Regions from separate parts of the Paenisporosarcina sp. P5_A11 genome, predicted to be linked through region 1. Evidence: riboswitches for the same ligand, from Rfam matches in the RefSeq annotation. Region 1 holds a riboswitch; each other region holds the start of a gene.

Region 1 (3,155 bases):
ATACAAATTTCTTCATTTTTCCTACCTCCAGTTATCTTCTTCTTATTTGTTTTGAAACCATGTTTCCTGTTGATTGTAATAATTGAACGATGATGACAAGAGCTGCTACGGTGACGATCATGGTCATAGTGTCGAACCGTTGATATCCATAAGTGATGGCTAAGTCACCGACGCCTCCCGCCCCAACTGCACCGGCCATAGCTGATGCTCCTACTAAGCCGATTGTTGCGGTGGTGAAGGTGAGAATAAGGGAACTCAAGCCTTCTGGTATTAAGAATTTAAAGATKATTTGTGGAACAGTTGCCCCCATAGACTGAGCGGCTTCAATGATTCCTTTGTCGACTTCAAGTAAAGAGTTTTCGACGAGTCTCGCAATATATGGCCCTGCATAAAAGACCAGAGGGACGATTGCTGCGGTAGTACCAATGGCAGAGCCGACAATTAATCTCGTCAATGGGATTATCGCAACTAGCAAGATAATGAACGGGACCGAACGCAAGATATTGATGATCGGATTTAAGATGTTGAAGACCCACTTGTTGTCCAAGATATGTCCCTTTCGAGTAATGACAAGCAAAATCCCGAGAGGTAGCCCGATAAGTGCTGAAAATAAAAGGGAAACCGCAACCATATAAAGAGTGTCACCAAACCCAATAAGTAATTGTTCTGCTGTAATCTCCATGCCCCAAAATGTATCACTCATTATTTAAATCCACCTCCTGAACGATAAACCCTTCGTCTTTTATGTAGGTTAAAGCTTTTTTAATTTCTAGAGAATCTCCTGTTACATCGATAATCAAGTTACCAAAAGGCGTTTCTTGAATTTCAGAAATGTTGGCTGAGAGTACGCTTAAGTGAACATCGTATTTTTTGGCGATAGTTGACAACAATGGCTGACTGGATGTATTGCCCACAAAATTAATTTTCCAAATGATCGGATGAGTGTTTGAAATCGCAACGTTTTTCAGCACGCTTTGTGGAATCTCATCATGGATGACGGTACGTACGAAATTTTTAGCGATTTCGGTTTTTGGTGCAGCAAAGACTTCAAATACTGACCCTTGCTCAACGACGAGTCCTCCTTCCATGACGGCGACTTTGTTGCAGATTTCTCGAATAACTGACATTTCATGTGTAATGAGTAAAATGGTGATATTGTATTGTTGATTAATTTTCTTGAGCAGCTGCAAAACAGCGCTTGTTGTTTGTGGATCCAGTGCTGATGTGGCTTCATCACATAATAAAATGGATGGGTTCGTGGCAAGTGCACGGGCAATTCCAATTCGCTGTTTTTGACCACCAGACAATTGTTCTGGGTAGTTTTTTTCTTTATCAGATAACCCAACAAATTCAAGAAGTTCTTCGACTCGAGTTTTAATGATCGTTTTTGGAGTTCCCGATAATACGAGTGGTATAGCTACATTGTCAAAAACAGTTTTAGAATTGAGTAAGTTAAAATGTTGAAAAATCATGCCGATTTTTTTCTTTTCTGCTCTCAGCTGCTTTGGTTTCAACTCGGTTAACGGTTGGCCATCAACAATTACTTGCCCGGTTGTTGGTCGCTCCAGTAGATTAACGAGGCGGATGAGTGTGCTTTTTCCGGCGCCGCTGTAACCAACAACACCGAAAATATCTCCTTTTTCAACGGTTAAGTCGATTCCTTTTAATGCATCAACCGTTTGTTTTTTTGTTTGAAATGATTTGGTTACTTGTTGAAACTCAATCACGTGATGTCGCCCCTTTCGATGTCATGCTCGTTATTAGAGAAGGGAGGTGGACAACAAAAAATGCCCCCTCTGTCGATAGACAGAAGAGGCATACGTATGCAAAAGAAATGCGGAAATACATCCACAGAAAATTAGCTCGAACACTCTTCTCATCTATCGAACAAATAATTGTCCGCTGGAATTAGCACAGTATTTTTACGTAAAGTAAAAACCCGCTGCTGAGGTATCATAGGGCCAGGCCMTCCACATCTCTTGATAAGAATTAACGCATATTTAATTATGTTGTTCACTATATATTCAATACAATACCATGTCAACAAAGTTAATAATAGTCAGAATAGAAAGAAAATTTATGGTGCATTTGTTAACTTAGAGAATTGTATGTTCAATAAGCGAGGATTATGTTTATTTGGTTTTTATCTAACACTGTTTATTTTGTCTGCTTTTTACCTACGGAGTATTTTTTCTTATATTAAATTAAAATCCTTGAAGTTTACGTTAACGTTAATGGTAAAATACATAAAAACTCTGACTGGAGTGTTGGGCTTGAAAAGTATTGCTGATGTTGCACGCGAGTTTGGCGTGACAACACGAACGATTCGCTATTATGAGGAGCTAGGTTTGTTGCAACCGCAGCGGACGGAGAGTAATATTCGGGTTTTTGGAACAGCGGATTGTGCAAAGTTGAAGTTAATTATTCGAGGAAAGCAATATGGTTTTAACTTAGAGGAAATTAAAGAAATGGTGTTGTTGTTTGATCAAGATCGCACGGGATTAAGACAGTTGGAGCGGACCATTGAGTATGGCAATAACCGTGTGGCAGAAGTTGATATGAAGATTCGTGAATTGCAAGAGATGAAGTTGGAAATGGAATTATTGTTGCATCAGTTTACGGAGAAATTAACTATTCTAAATGGGAATGGGAAATGAAACGACGTAATTTTTATTCTAATGATGAGACGCTACATAGGATTTTGCGAAATGGGTTGGAGCCTGAGTTATTTTCTTATGCACATAATGCATTAAGTGAGTTCGGTGAACGTGTGGCAAATGAAATTGATGAGCGTGCTCAGCATACGGACCGTGAAGGCTCACCACGATTAGTGAAATTCGATCGCTATGGTGAAGATGTTTCGAAAGTGTGGGTCAATGGAGGTTATGAGGAAACCGAAAAGGAAACTTTTCGAACCGGCATTGTTGGGTATGTGCATAAAGAAATTCCTGAAGTCGGTCGCAAGGGGAACTACTTGTATAGTTTTGCACAAGGCTATGTTTTATCTCAAGCCGAAGCGGGGGTTTACTGCCCTGTGACGTTGACGATGGCAACCGCGTTCTTACTTGAACATTATGCAGATGAAGAATTAAAAGCACGATTCTTGCCACATGTGTGCGCAACGGGAGATGTTGAATTATTTGAAGGTGCCACAT
Region 2 (3,155 bases), on a different contig from region 1:
AATACCTGTATCACTTAAATAAGGGGTAACTGCTAATGGAATCAGTAAATCCATATCTTTTGGGTAGAGTAGTCCCCACTCCAGCACACGCATCCCACCAAGCGATCCTCCAACTACTGCATGAAGTCTATCAATTCCCAAAGCTAGTAATCCTTGTTTTTCAGCATGGACCATATCTCGAATTGTAATGGTTGGAAAGGATGAGCGATATGGTTCACCTGTTGTAGGATTAATTGTAGCTGGACCAGTTGAACCGGAACATCCCCCTAAAACATTCCATGTAATTACTTGAAATACATTCGTATCAATAACTTTTCCAGGTCCAATCATTCCACTCCACCAACCTGGTTTTTCCTGAGTTCCAGTAGCATATTGATTTCCAGTCAAAGCATGACAAACTAAAATAACAGGTGCATCTAATGGACCGCAAGATTCATATGAAAGTTCAACTTGTTCCAGTAGATTCCCAGACTCTGTTTGGAAGTTTCCGATTTCTACACTTCCTGTTGCCACTAATTCCACCTCCAAGTTAAATCGGTACGACGATTGCTTGATCTATCGCTTGCCTTAAATCAGCTAATAAGTCTTCTACCGACTCTAATCCCACTGAAAGTCGAATCAATTCTTCTGTGACACCTGACTTTCTTAATTCTTCTCCACTTAACTGTTGATGTGTCGTAGAAGCCGGATGAATGATAAGCGATTTGGCATCTCCTACATTGGCAACATGAGACCAGATTTTGACGTTATCGATGATTTTACGCCCTGCATCTCGTCCTCCTTTAATTCCAAAATTCACAATTGAACCGTATCCATTCTTCAAGTATTTATTAGCTAATTGATGAGATGGATGAGATTCAAATCCATTGAAACTTACCCACTCCACCGCTGGATGATTCTCTAGAAAATTAGCTACCGCCAATGCATTTTCATTGTGCCTCGGCACACGTAAATGTAACGTTTCGAGACCTTGCAAGAAAGAAAATGCATTATCTGGGCTTAGACATGGACCAAAGTCACGAAGTAGTTGAACTCGAAGTTTAATAGCGAATGCAACTTGAGGCACGTCAATCCCATAACGCAATCCATGGTAACTAGTATCTGGTTCCGTAAACTCAGGAAACTTCTCGCTATTCCAATCGAATTTTCCTGCATCAACTACCACACCTCCAATTGAAGTACCATGTCCACCAATCCATTTTGTTGCTGAATGTACTACTACATCAGCACCATATTCAATAGGATTACTTCCATATGGAGTAGCAAATGTATTATCAACAATTAACGGAATTCCGTGCGCGTGGGCTATAGTAGACACAGCTTCTATATCTAGAACATGGAGACTTGGATTGCCGATAATTTCCCCAAAAATGGCTTTCGTTTTTTCAGAAATGGCTCCTCGGAAATTCTCCGGATTAGTTGAATCGACAAACTTTACAGTGATTCCATACTTTGGAAGTGTTTTAGCAAACAAATTATAAGTACCACCATATAAATTACTAGCAGCAATGATTTCATCTCCTGCTCCTGCTATATTTAAAATAGAAAAAGCGATCGCTGCCATTCCACTTGATAAAGCTACTGCAGCTGTACCCCCTTCTAACAAAGCAACACGCTGTTCAAATACATCGACTGTTGGATTGCCTATACGCGTATAGATATTTCCAGCTTCTTGCAGCGCAAAAAGTTTTTGAGCATGTTCTGTATCTTTGAAAACAAAAGAAGTAGTTTTATGAATTGGTACCGCACGTGAGCCAGTAATCGGATCCGGCTCTTGCCCTCCGTGTAAAAGTAGCGTTTCTGGTTGAAGATTAGTCATTGTTTTTCCCTCCTGGTTTGTGGTTTAGATGGAAGTGTGGAGGCGAAAGAGGAGTTTTGGAATACAAAAAGCCCCTTCTTCGCTTAAGAAGAGGGGGCTCGCAATTGCGTATACCTCCTCTTATCTTTCAGATCCACATGAAGAAATCTGTAGGAATTAGCACCTTTGCAAGTTCATCACTTGCCGGTTGCTGGGCATCGTAGGGCCTAGTCCCTCTGCCGCTCTTGATAAGAGTATTTGATTCAATTTTCCATCTTGAGAAACAGTATATGTTTTCCAGGAAGAAAAAGTCAAGAAATAATTATTTTTTTTGAAACTTCAGCCAATAGTCAAACGTTTAAAGAGTGAGAAGAAAAAAGGAGTTGAGATTTTGAATCTTGCTTTATTGTCACTCATGATTATCCTATCAGGCTATTTAATTGGGGGGTTACATGGGTCCTACATCGCACAATGGATTTCAGGGGTTAATGTAAAAGATCAAGGTGTAAAGAATTCTGGGGCGTCTAATGCTACCATCGTGTTAGGATGGAAATTCGGGGCTTTAGTTGCGTTATTTGACATTGGTAAAGGATTTATCGCCGTTCTATTATTGGCCTATATTTTAGATACACAAAGTCTCTTTAATGGCTACACACCTACTCTACTTTTATTAATAGGAGCAGCTGTCGTTATCGGACATAATTATCCTTTGTGGATGAATTTTGATGGTGGCAAAGGAACTGCATCAATCATTGGGATTATGTTTGCTGTCGATTGGAGAATGGGCTGTATTGGATTGACCTTGCTCATATTAATAACTCTCATAACAGACTATTTACCAATTGGCGTTCTTTTTTTATACCTTACATTATTGGTTTATGTATTTTGGTTTATGGGAGGATTTTGGCCGAACTTCATCTCATTAGCTCTTTTCACTTTAGCTATTTGGAAACATAGAGAAAACATTCTACGTATAAAGCAAGGAACTGAACCTAAAGTGTCTACTGTTATGAAAAAGAAAAAAACGACATCTCCACAGGAATTCTAAGAGGATTTACTATATTTCTTACATTTACCTGTTTGGCAGCAGCCTCTTATTAGGTTAAAAAATATCCTATCTGATTTTTAATAGCATTCAATATTCCTAGATGATTCTGAAAATGATAAACTAATAATAGATTTATGAAATTAAGGAGTGGAATGTCATGCAAGAAATATTAATCGAACGCCTCGTGCGTTATGCAAAAATTGATACACAATCTGACGCAAACAGTTCAACTTGCCCTTCAACACCAGGTCAGTGGGACTTACTCCATGAACTTGAAAAAGAGTTGGCTGCGATCGGAATGGAAGACAT
Region 3 (3,155 bases), on a different contig from region 1:
TTATTTTCTGCTATAAGTGGTAACGTTTCATAGTTGACGTCGGCCATCATTACTCCTGACATATAGTCTGGGTATCCAGGGTCTGGTAGTAGCATCCAATCTCCCGGATTTAATACGGCCATAGGCAATTCAACAAGCCCGATTTTTGTTCCAAATAATACAGCGACTTCTGTTAGTGGATCGATGTCAACGTTATATTCACGTCTATAAAAGGCAGCTGCTGCTTCTTTCAATTCGCTTATTCCGCGGAAGGGCGAATATTTATGAGTAACAGGATTTTCAGCAGCTATTTGTAGTGCTTTTACGATATGTGGAGGTGTTGGTTGGTCAGGGTTACCTTGACCTAAATTAATTACATCGCGACCTTGTGCCACTGCAGCTCCTACTTTTTGTACAAGAGAAGCAAAAAATTGTGGAGGTAATTGTTGTAGTCTTTTCGAGAGTTCCATGGCGTTTCCTCATTTTCTAAATTAGTTGCAATCGTCAGCCAAATCTTATAACCTTTTGAGTAACTTGTCTATAGGTGGTGTATCCATGAAAATCGCTTGCATTCAGCTCGACGTAGCGTTTGCTGAACCTGAAAAAAATTTTTGCAATGTTCAAAGATTAATTGAAAAAGTAGTTGGTGAAGGTGCAGAGCTCGTTGTTTTACCTGAAATGTGGAATACTGCTTATGCATTAACAGCATTAGAAAACCTTGCCGACATTGAAGGAGAGCGTACGAAAAAATTTCTTTCTGATTTGGCGCGAACACATCACATTCATATCGTAGGTGGTTCGGTTTCAACGAAAAAAGGAGTCAACTTCTACAACACGATGTATGTATATTCGAACGATGGAGAGCTTGTTGGTGAATACGATAAAGCGCATTTGTTCCGTTTGATGGATGAACATCTATACCTACAAGCAGGAAATAAGGAAAATATGTTTTCTTTAGGTTCTATCCAAGCTGGTGGCGTCATATGTTATGACTTAAGGTTTCCCGAATGGTTACGGGCACATGCATTAGCAGGAGCAAAGGTGTTATTCATTCCAGCACAGTGGCCGTCGACACGCATTGATCATTGGAAGATCTTACTTCAAGCGCGTGCAATAGAAAATCAATGTTTCGTAATTGCAGTGAATCGTATTGGTTCTGATCCAAACAATCAGTTTAATGGCCAATCCATGATTATTGCGCCGTGGGGGAAAGTGTTGTGGACCGGTACTGAACATGAAGAATACGCGGTAATTGATGTTGATTTTTCCGAAGTTGAAGAAGTGCGCACACGTATCCCTGTGTATGAAGATCGAAGACCGTCACTTTATCTACCATTGTTTGAAAAGTGAAAAAAGGTTTGACACTCGTTAATAAACATCGTAAGATTTAGTTCGAGCAACAAATACAACTACATATGGAAACTTATCAAGAGAGACCGAGGGATAGGCCCTATGACGTCCGGCAACCCCCAGCAATAGCTGGGAAGGTGCCAATTCCTACAGAATGATTTCATTCTGAAAGATAACCCAAAATCCATTTTTCGGTGCCTCTTTCATAATGAAAGGGGCATTTTTTATTTTGTTAAAGTCTACGGATTGTGTTTTCTAGAAGGTAAAAAGGAGCTTGTTGTTATGATACGAATAAATGATTTATCTAAAGAATACAAAACAAAAAATGGCCTGGTAATGGGTGTGGATCGAGTTAATCTCACCATTTCTGAAGGGGAAGTTTTCGGAATTGTGGGGTATTCCGGAGCTGGCAAGAGTTCTTTACTCCGTTGTATCAACTTACTCGAAAGACCAACCAGTGGCCAGATTGAAGTAAATGGACTTGATCTAACAAAATTAAAGGGAGAAGAATTACGCAAGGCGCGCTTGAAAATCGGCATGATTTTTCAACACTTTCACTTGATTAGTCAAAAGACAGTAGCTGAAAATATTGCATTCGCATTAAGAGCGGCAAACACACCAAGAGAAAAAATGACGTCTCGTGTAGTGGAGCTTCTTGAGATGGTTGGTTTAACTGATAAAAAAGATGTGTTTCCAGCACAACTGAGTGGAGGGCAAAAACAACGTGTTGGAATAGCACGTGCACTTGCAAATAACCCTTCCTTGTTATTGTGTGACGAAGCAACCTCTGCGCTTGATCCAAACACAACTTTATCAATTCTACGATTGCTAAAAAAGATAAACCGCGAATTAAACATCACGATTGTGTTAATCACGCATGAAATGAATGTAGTGAAAGAGATTTGTGACCGTATGGCAGTCATGCAAGATGGGCGAGTAGTGGAGGAAGGGTCAGTATACGAGATTTTCTCAAATCCAAAAGCTGAGCTGACTAAAGAATTTATTAGTAGCGTGCTGTCATTTGAAGTGCCACAAACCATTTTGGATAAAGTTACTGGAAGTATTGTAAAAGTAATGTTTAAAGGTGATGTGGCGGGTGAAGGTGTTATTTCAGATATGGTTCAGCATTTTGAAGTACGTGGGAATTTCTTGCACGGCTCGATTGAATACATACAAGAAGTGCCGCTAGGTTTGTTTTTAATGGAAATTCAAGGACATCCAGACAATATTAAAAGAGCTATTACGTATATGGAAGGACGCGGAGCGCAAGTGGAGGTGATTCGAAATGGGCATTGATATCCAGCACGTGATTGAATTATGGCCAGACATACTCAAAGCATTTGGGGAAACGATGTATATGATTGGGATTTCACTGACGGTTGCGATTGTGATTGGATTACCCCTTGGTATTGTACTTTTCATTACCGATCGAGGATTGTTTTTAGAAAATCGAATTATAAAAGGAATACTCGGTTTTATTGTAAATATGGTACGTTCGATTCCGTTTATTATTTTGTTAGTTGCACTTATACCATTAACCAAATTGCTTGTTGATTCAACGATTGGACCAGCAGCAGCTAGTGTTTCTTTATCGGTTGCGGCCACTCCATTTTTCGCGCGAATTGTTGAAACATCACTCCGAGAGATTGATAAAGGCGTTATTGAAGCTGCAGTTGCAGTAGGAGCAACCCCTTGGATGATTATCAAAGATGTGTTATTGCCAGAATCGAAGTCGAGCATTGTGCAAGGAGTGACGATGACCATCATTAGCCTAGTTGCTTACTCCGCAATGGCTGGGGTAGTAGGCGGCGGCGGAATTGGAGACT
Region 4 (3,155 bases), on a different contig from region 1:
TTGGAATCGCTAGACCGAATACAGAACCATTGTCTGTTTCCACGTCATCTAATTTCCCTTCAAGCGCAGCGCGAACCATTGCACGTGTATAAGCTAGTTTCATACGCTTACCAACGCCATATTCGCCGCCAGTCCAACCTGTATTCACTAAGAATACTTGTGCATCGTGTTGATCAATTTTCTTACCTAGCATTTCCGCGTATACAGTTGCAGGCAATGGAAGGAATGGAGAACCGAAACATGTTGAGAATGTTGCTTGTGGAGTCGTGATTCCACGTTCTGTACCAGCAAGTTTCGATGTGAAACCGCTTAAGAAGTGGTACATTGCTTGTTCTTTTGTCAACTTACTGATTGGAGGCAATACGCCAAATGCATCAGCTGTTAAGAAAATGATTGTATTTGGATGACCAGCAACTGAAGGGTCTACGATATTGTCAATTGCTTGTAATGGGTAAGCGGCACGTGTATTTTCTGTTAAAGAAATGTCTTCGTAATTTGCAATACGAGTTTCAGCATCTACTACAACGTTTTCTAATACTGATCCAAAACGGATAGCATCGAAAATCTGTGGTTCATTTTCACGTGTCAGGTTGATTGCTTTTGCATAACAGCCACCTTCAATATTAAATACACCATTGTCTGACCAACCGTGCTCATCATCGCCGATTAACTTGCGATCAGCATCAGCTGATAATGTTGTTTTTCCAGTTCCAGATAAACCGAAGAATAAGGCAACGTCACCTTGTTCACCAACGTTTGCTGAACAATGCATAGATAAAATGCCTTGCTCTGGAAGTAAATAGTTCATAATAGAGAATATTGATTTTTTCATTTCGCCAGCATACTCAGTACCACCAATTAAGATGATGCGTTGTTCCATTGAAACAATGATAAATGTTTCTGAATCCGTTCCATCGATTGCTGGGTCTGCTTTAAAAGTTGGTGCGTATACAATCGTAAATTGTGCTTCATGAGAAGCCAGTTCATCTTCTGTTGGGCGAATGAATAATTGATGCGCAAATAGGTTATGCCATGCATATTCATTAATTACTTGGATAGAAAGACGAGACTCTTCGTCTGCTCCAGCAAAGCCGTTAAAGACAAAAAGTTCTTCTTTCGATTTTAAATAAGTTACAACCTTCTTATATAAAGAGGAAAAAATTTCAGATGAAATCGGTCGGTTTACTGTACCCCAATCAATCTTGTCTTTTGAGATATCTTCTTCAACAACATACTTGTCTTTTGGAGAGCGTCCTGTATACTTTCCTGTCTCTACTTTTACAGCTCCAGTAGATGTTAAGACAGCTTCTCCGCGTAATGTTGCTTTCTCCACTAATTGTGGTACTGAAAGTTGTACATGCACGTTTTGGCCATTTAACAAATCGTTCAGCTCGTTGATAGTGTTCACTGAATTCATGTATATGTACCTTCCTTTTTTGTGTATTCCCAGTTAATTGGGGTGTTTTTTTCAATTCGATGATTAGTATAACACATTTAGCTTAATAATCTACACTAATAGCCTGATTAAATTCCTCATAATTTTATATTAATGAAGAATAATAAAAAATATTTGACATAGGTGGATTAGTTTATTATGATGTAAAACTGAACGGATACTCTTATCCCGAGCTGGTTGAGGGGTCAGGCCCTATGAAACCCGGCAACCTGCAATTATGAACCAAGTAGTAATTGGCAAAGGTGCTGAACCTGAAACAAGGTGAATTCCTTGGATGATAAGAGTGAAAGGTGCCTATACATGAATACCTTTCCTCATGTATTTTACGTGAGAGAGGGTTTTTTTTATGACATCTCCCTTTATCCTCGTGTGCAGAAGCCCGAAAAGGCGGAAGGTTTTATTCAACTGAATAAGCTGGACATGGGAAATGAGTACCGTTTGAATTTTCCGAGAGCAATCTCGAAGGATATAGGAGGAATATTAAATGACAACTCGTCGTCTATTTACATCAGAATCAGTAACAGAAGGGCATCCGGATAAGATTTGTGATCAAATCTCAGACGCAATTTTAGATGCTATATTAACAGAAGACCCGAACGCACGTGTTGCTTGTGAAACAACTGTAACAACAGGTTTAGTGCTTGTTGCTGGAGAAATCACAACATCTGCTTATGTGGATATTCAAAAAGTTGTACGTGAAACAGTTCGTGAAATTGGCTACACTCGTGCAAAATATGGTTTTGACTCAGAGACTTCTGCAGTATTGACTGCAATCGATGAGCAATCTGCCGACATCGCAATGGGCGTTGACAGAGCACTAGAAGCACGTGAAGGTTCGATGACAGATTCAGACATCGAAGCAATCGGTGCCGGTGACCAAGGGTTAATGTTCGGTTTTGCATGTAATGAAACACCGGAATTAATGCCACTTCCAATTAGTATGGCTCATAAGTTAGCTCGTCGTTTAGCACTAGTACGTAAAGAGGAAATTCTTCCATACTTACGTCCTGATGGTAAAACACAAGTAACTGTAGAATATGATGAAAACAATAAACCGTTGCGCATTGACACAATCGTTATTTCTACTCAACATCACCCAGAAGTAACACTTGAGCAAATTCAACGTAACTTGAAAGAACATGTCATCAATCCTGTCGTTCCGGCAGAATTAATTGACGAAAATACAAAATACTTTATTAACCCAACTGGTCGCTTCGTAATTGGTGGACCACAAGGGGATGCTGGTTTAACTGGTCGCAAAATTATCGTTGATACTTACGGTGGATACGCTCGTCACGGCGGTGGCGCATTCTCTGGTAAAGATGCGACAAAAGTTGACCGTTCAGCAGCATATGCTGCACGCTATGTAGCGAAAAACATCGTAGCAGCAGGACTTGCTGACCGTTGCGAAGTTCAACTTGCATATGCAATCGGTGTTGCTCAACCAGTATCAATCGCAATCGACACATTTGGTACAGGCACTGTAGAAGAATCAAAACTTGTTGAAGTGGTTCGAGCGTCATTCGACCTTCGTCCTGCAGGAATCATCAAAATGTTAGATCTTCGTCGTCCTATTTACAAACAAACTGCTGCTTACGGGCACTTTGGTCGTACGGACTTAGATGTACCATGGGAAAAAACTGATAGAGCTGCTCTTTTGAAAGAAAAAGCTAGCGAATAAAACAAAAACTGTTCTGGA

What was found. A riboswitch is a leader RNA that binds a small molecule or an ion and turns the genes downstream of it on or off. The one in region 1 is predicted to bind S-adenosylmethionine.
Region 2: another riboswitch for S-adenosylmethionine. It lies ahead of AC1DOS_RS01345 (O-acetylhomoserine aminocarboxypropyltransferase/cysteine synthase family protein); the one in region 1 lies ahead of AC1DOS_RS07855 (methionine ABC transporter ATP-binding protein).
Region 3: another riboswitch for S-adenosylmethionine. It lies ahead of AC1DOS_RS05295 (methionine ABC transporter ATP-binding protein); the one in region 1 lies ahead of AC1DOS_RS07855 (methionine ABC transporter ATP-binding protein).
Region 4: another riboswitch for S-adenosylmethionine. It lies ahead of metK (methionine adenosyltransferase); the one in region 1 lies ahead of AC1DOS_RS07855 (methionine ABC transporter ATP-binding protein).

What each region holds. Positions count from the first base shown of each region.
Region 1 is NZ_JBFUKT010000035.1:3,208-6,362, forward strand. It holds gene AC1DOS_RS07845 (MetQ/NlpA family ABC transporter substrate-binding protein) at 1-16, opposite strand, end outside; gene AC1DOS_RS07850 (methionine ABC transporter permease) at 32-682, opposite strand; gene AC1DOS_RS07855 (methionine ABC transporter ATP-binding protein) at 696-1,727, opposite strand; SAM riboswitch class I at 1,874-1,989, opposite strand; gene AC1DOS_RS07860 (MerR family transcriptional regulator) at 2,274-2,657, shown strand; gene AC1DOS_RS07865 (acyl-CoA dehydrogenase family protein) at 2,654-3,155, shown strand, end outside.
Region 2 is NZ_JBFUKT010000002.1:82,766-85,920, reverse strand. It holds gene metX (homoserine O-acetyltransferase MetX) at 1-513, opposite strand, end outside; gene AC1DOS_RS01345 (O-acetylhomoserine aminocarboxypropyltransferase/cysteine synthase family protein) at 530-1,819, opposite strand; SAM riboswitch class I at 1,937-2,053, opposite strand; gene AC1DOS_RS01340 (glycerol-3-phosphate acyltransferase) at 2,190-2,846, shown strand; gene pepT (peptidase T) at 3,004-3,155, shown strand, end outside.
Region 3 is NZ_JBFUKT010000017.1:28,276-31,430, reverse strand. It holds gene AC1DOS_RS05305 (aminotransferase class I/II-fold pyridoxal phosphate-dependent enzyme) at 1-449, opposite strand, end outside; gene AC1DOS_RS05300 (carbon-nitrogen family hydrolase) at 535-1,329, shown strand; SAM riboswitch class I at 1,400-1,508, shown strand; gene AC1DOS_RS05295 (methionine ABC transporter ATP-binding protein) at 1,612-2,625, shown strand; gene AC1DOS_RS05290 (methionine ABC transporter permease) at 2,615-3,155, shown strand, end outside.
Region 4 is NZ_JBFUKT010000154.1:2,042-5,196, reverse strand. It holds gene pckA (phosphoenolpyruvate carboxykinase (ATP)) at 1-1,417, opposite strand, end outside; SAM riboswitch class I at 1,617-1,740, shown strand; gene metK (methionine adenosyltransferase) at 1,941-3,137, shown strand.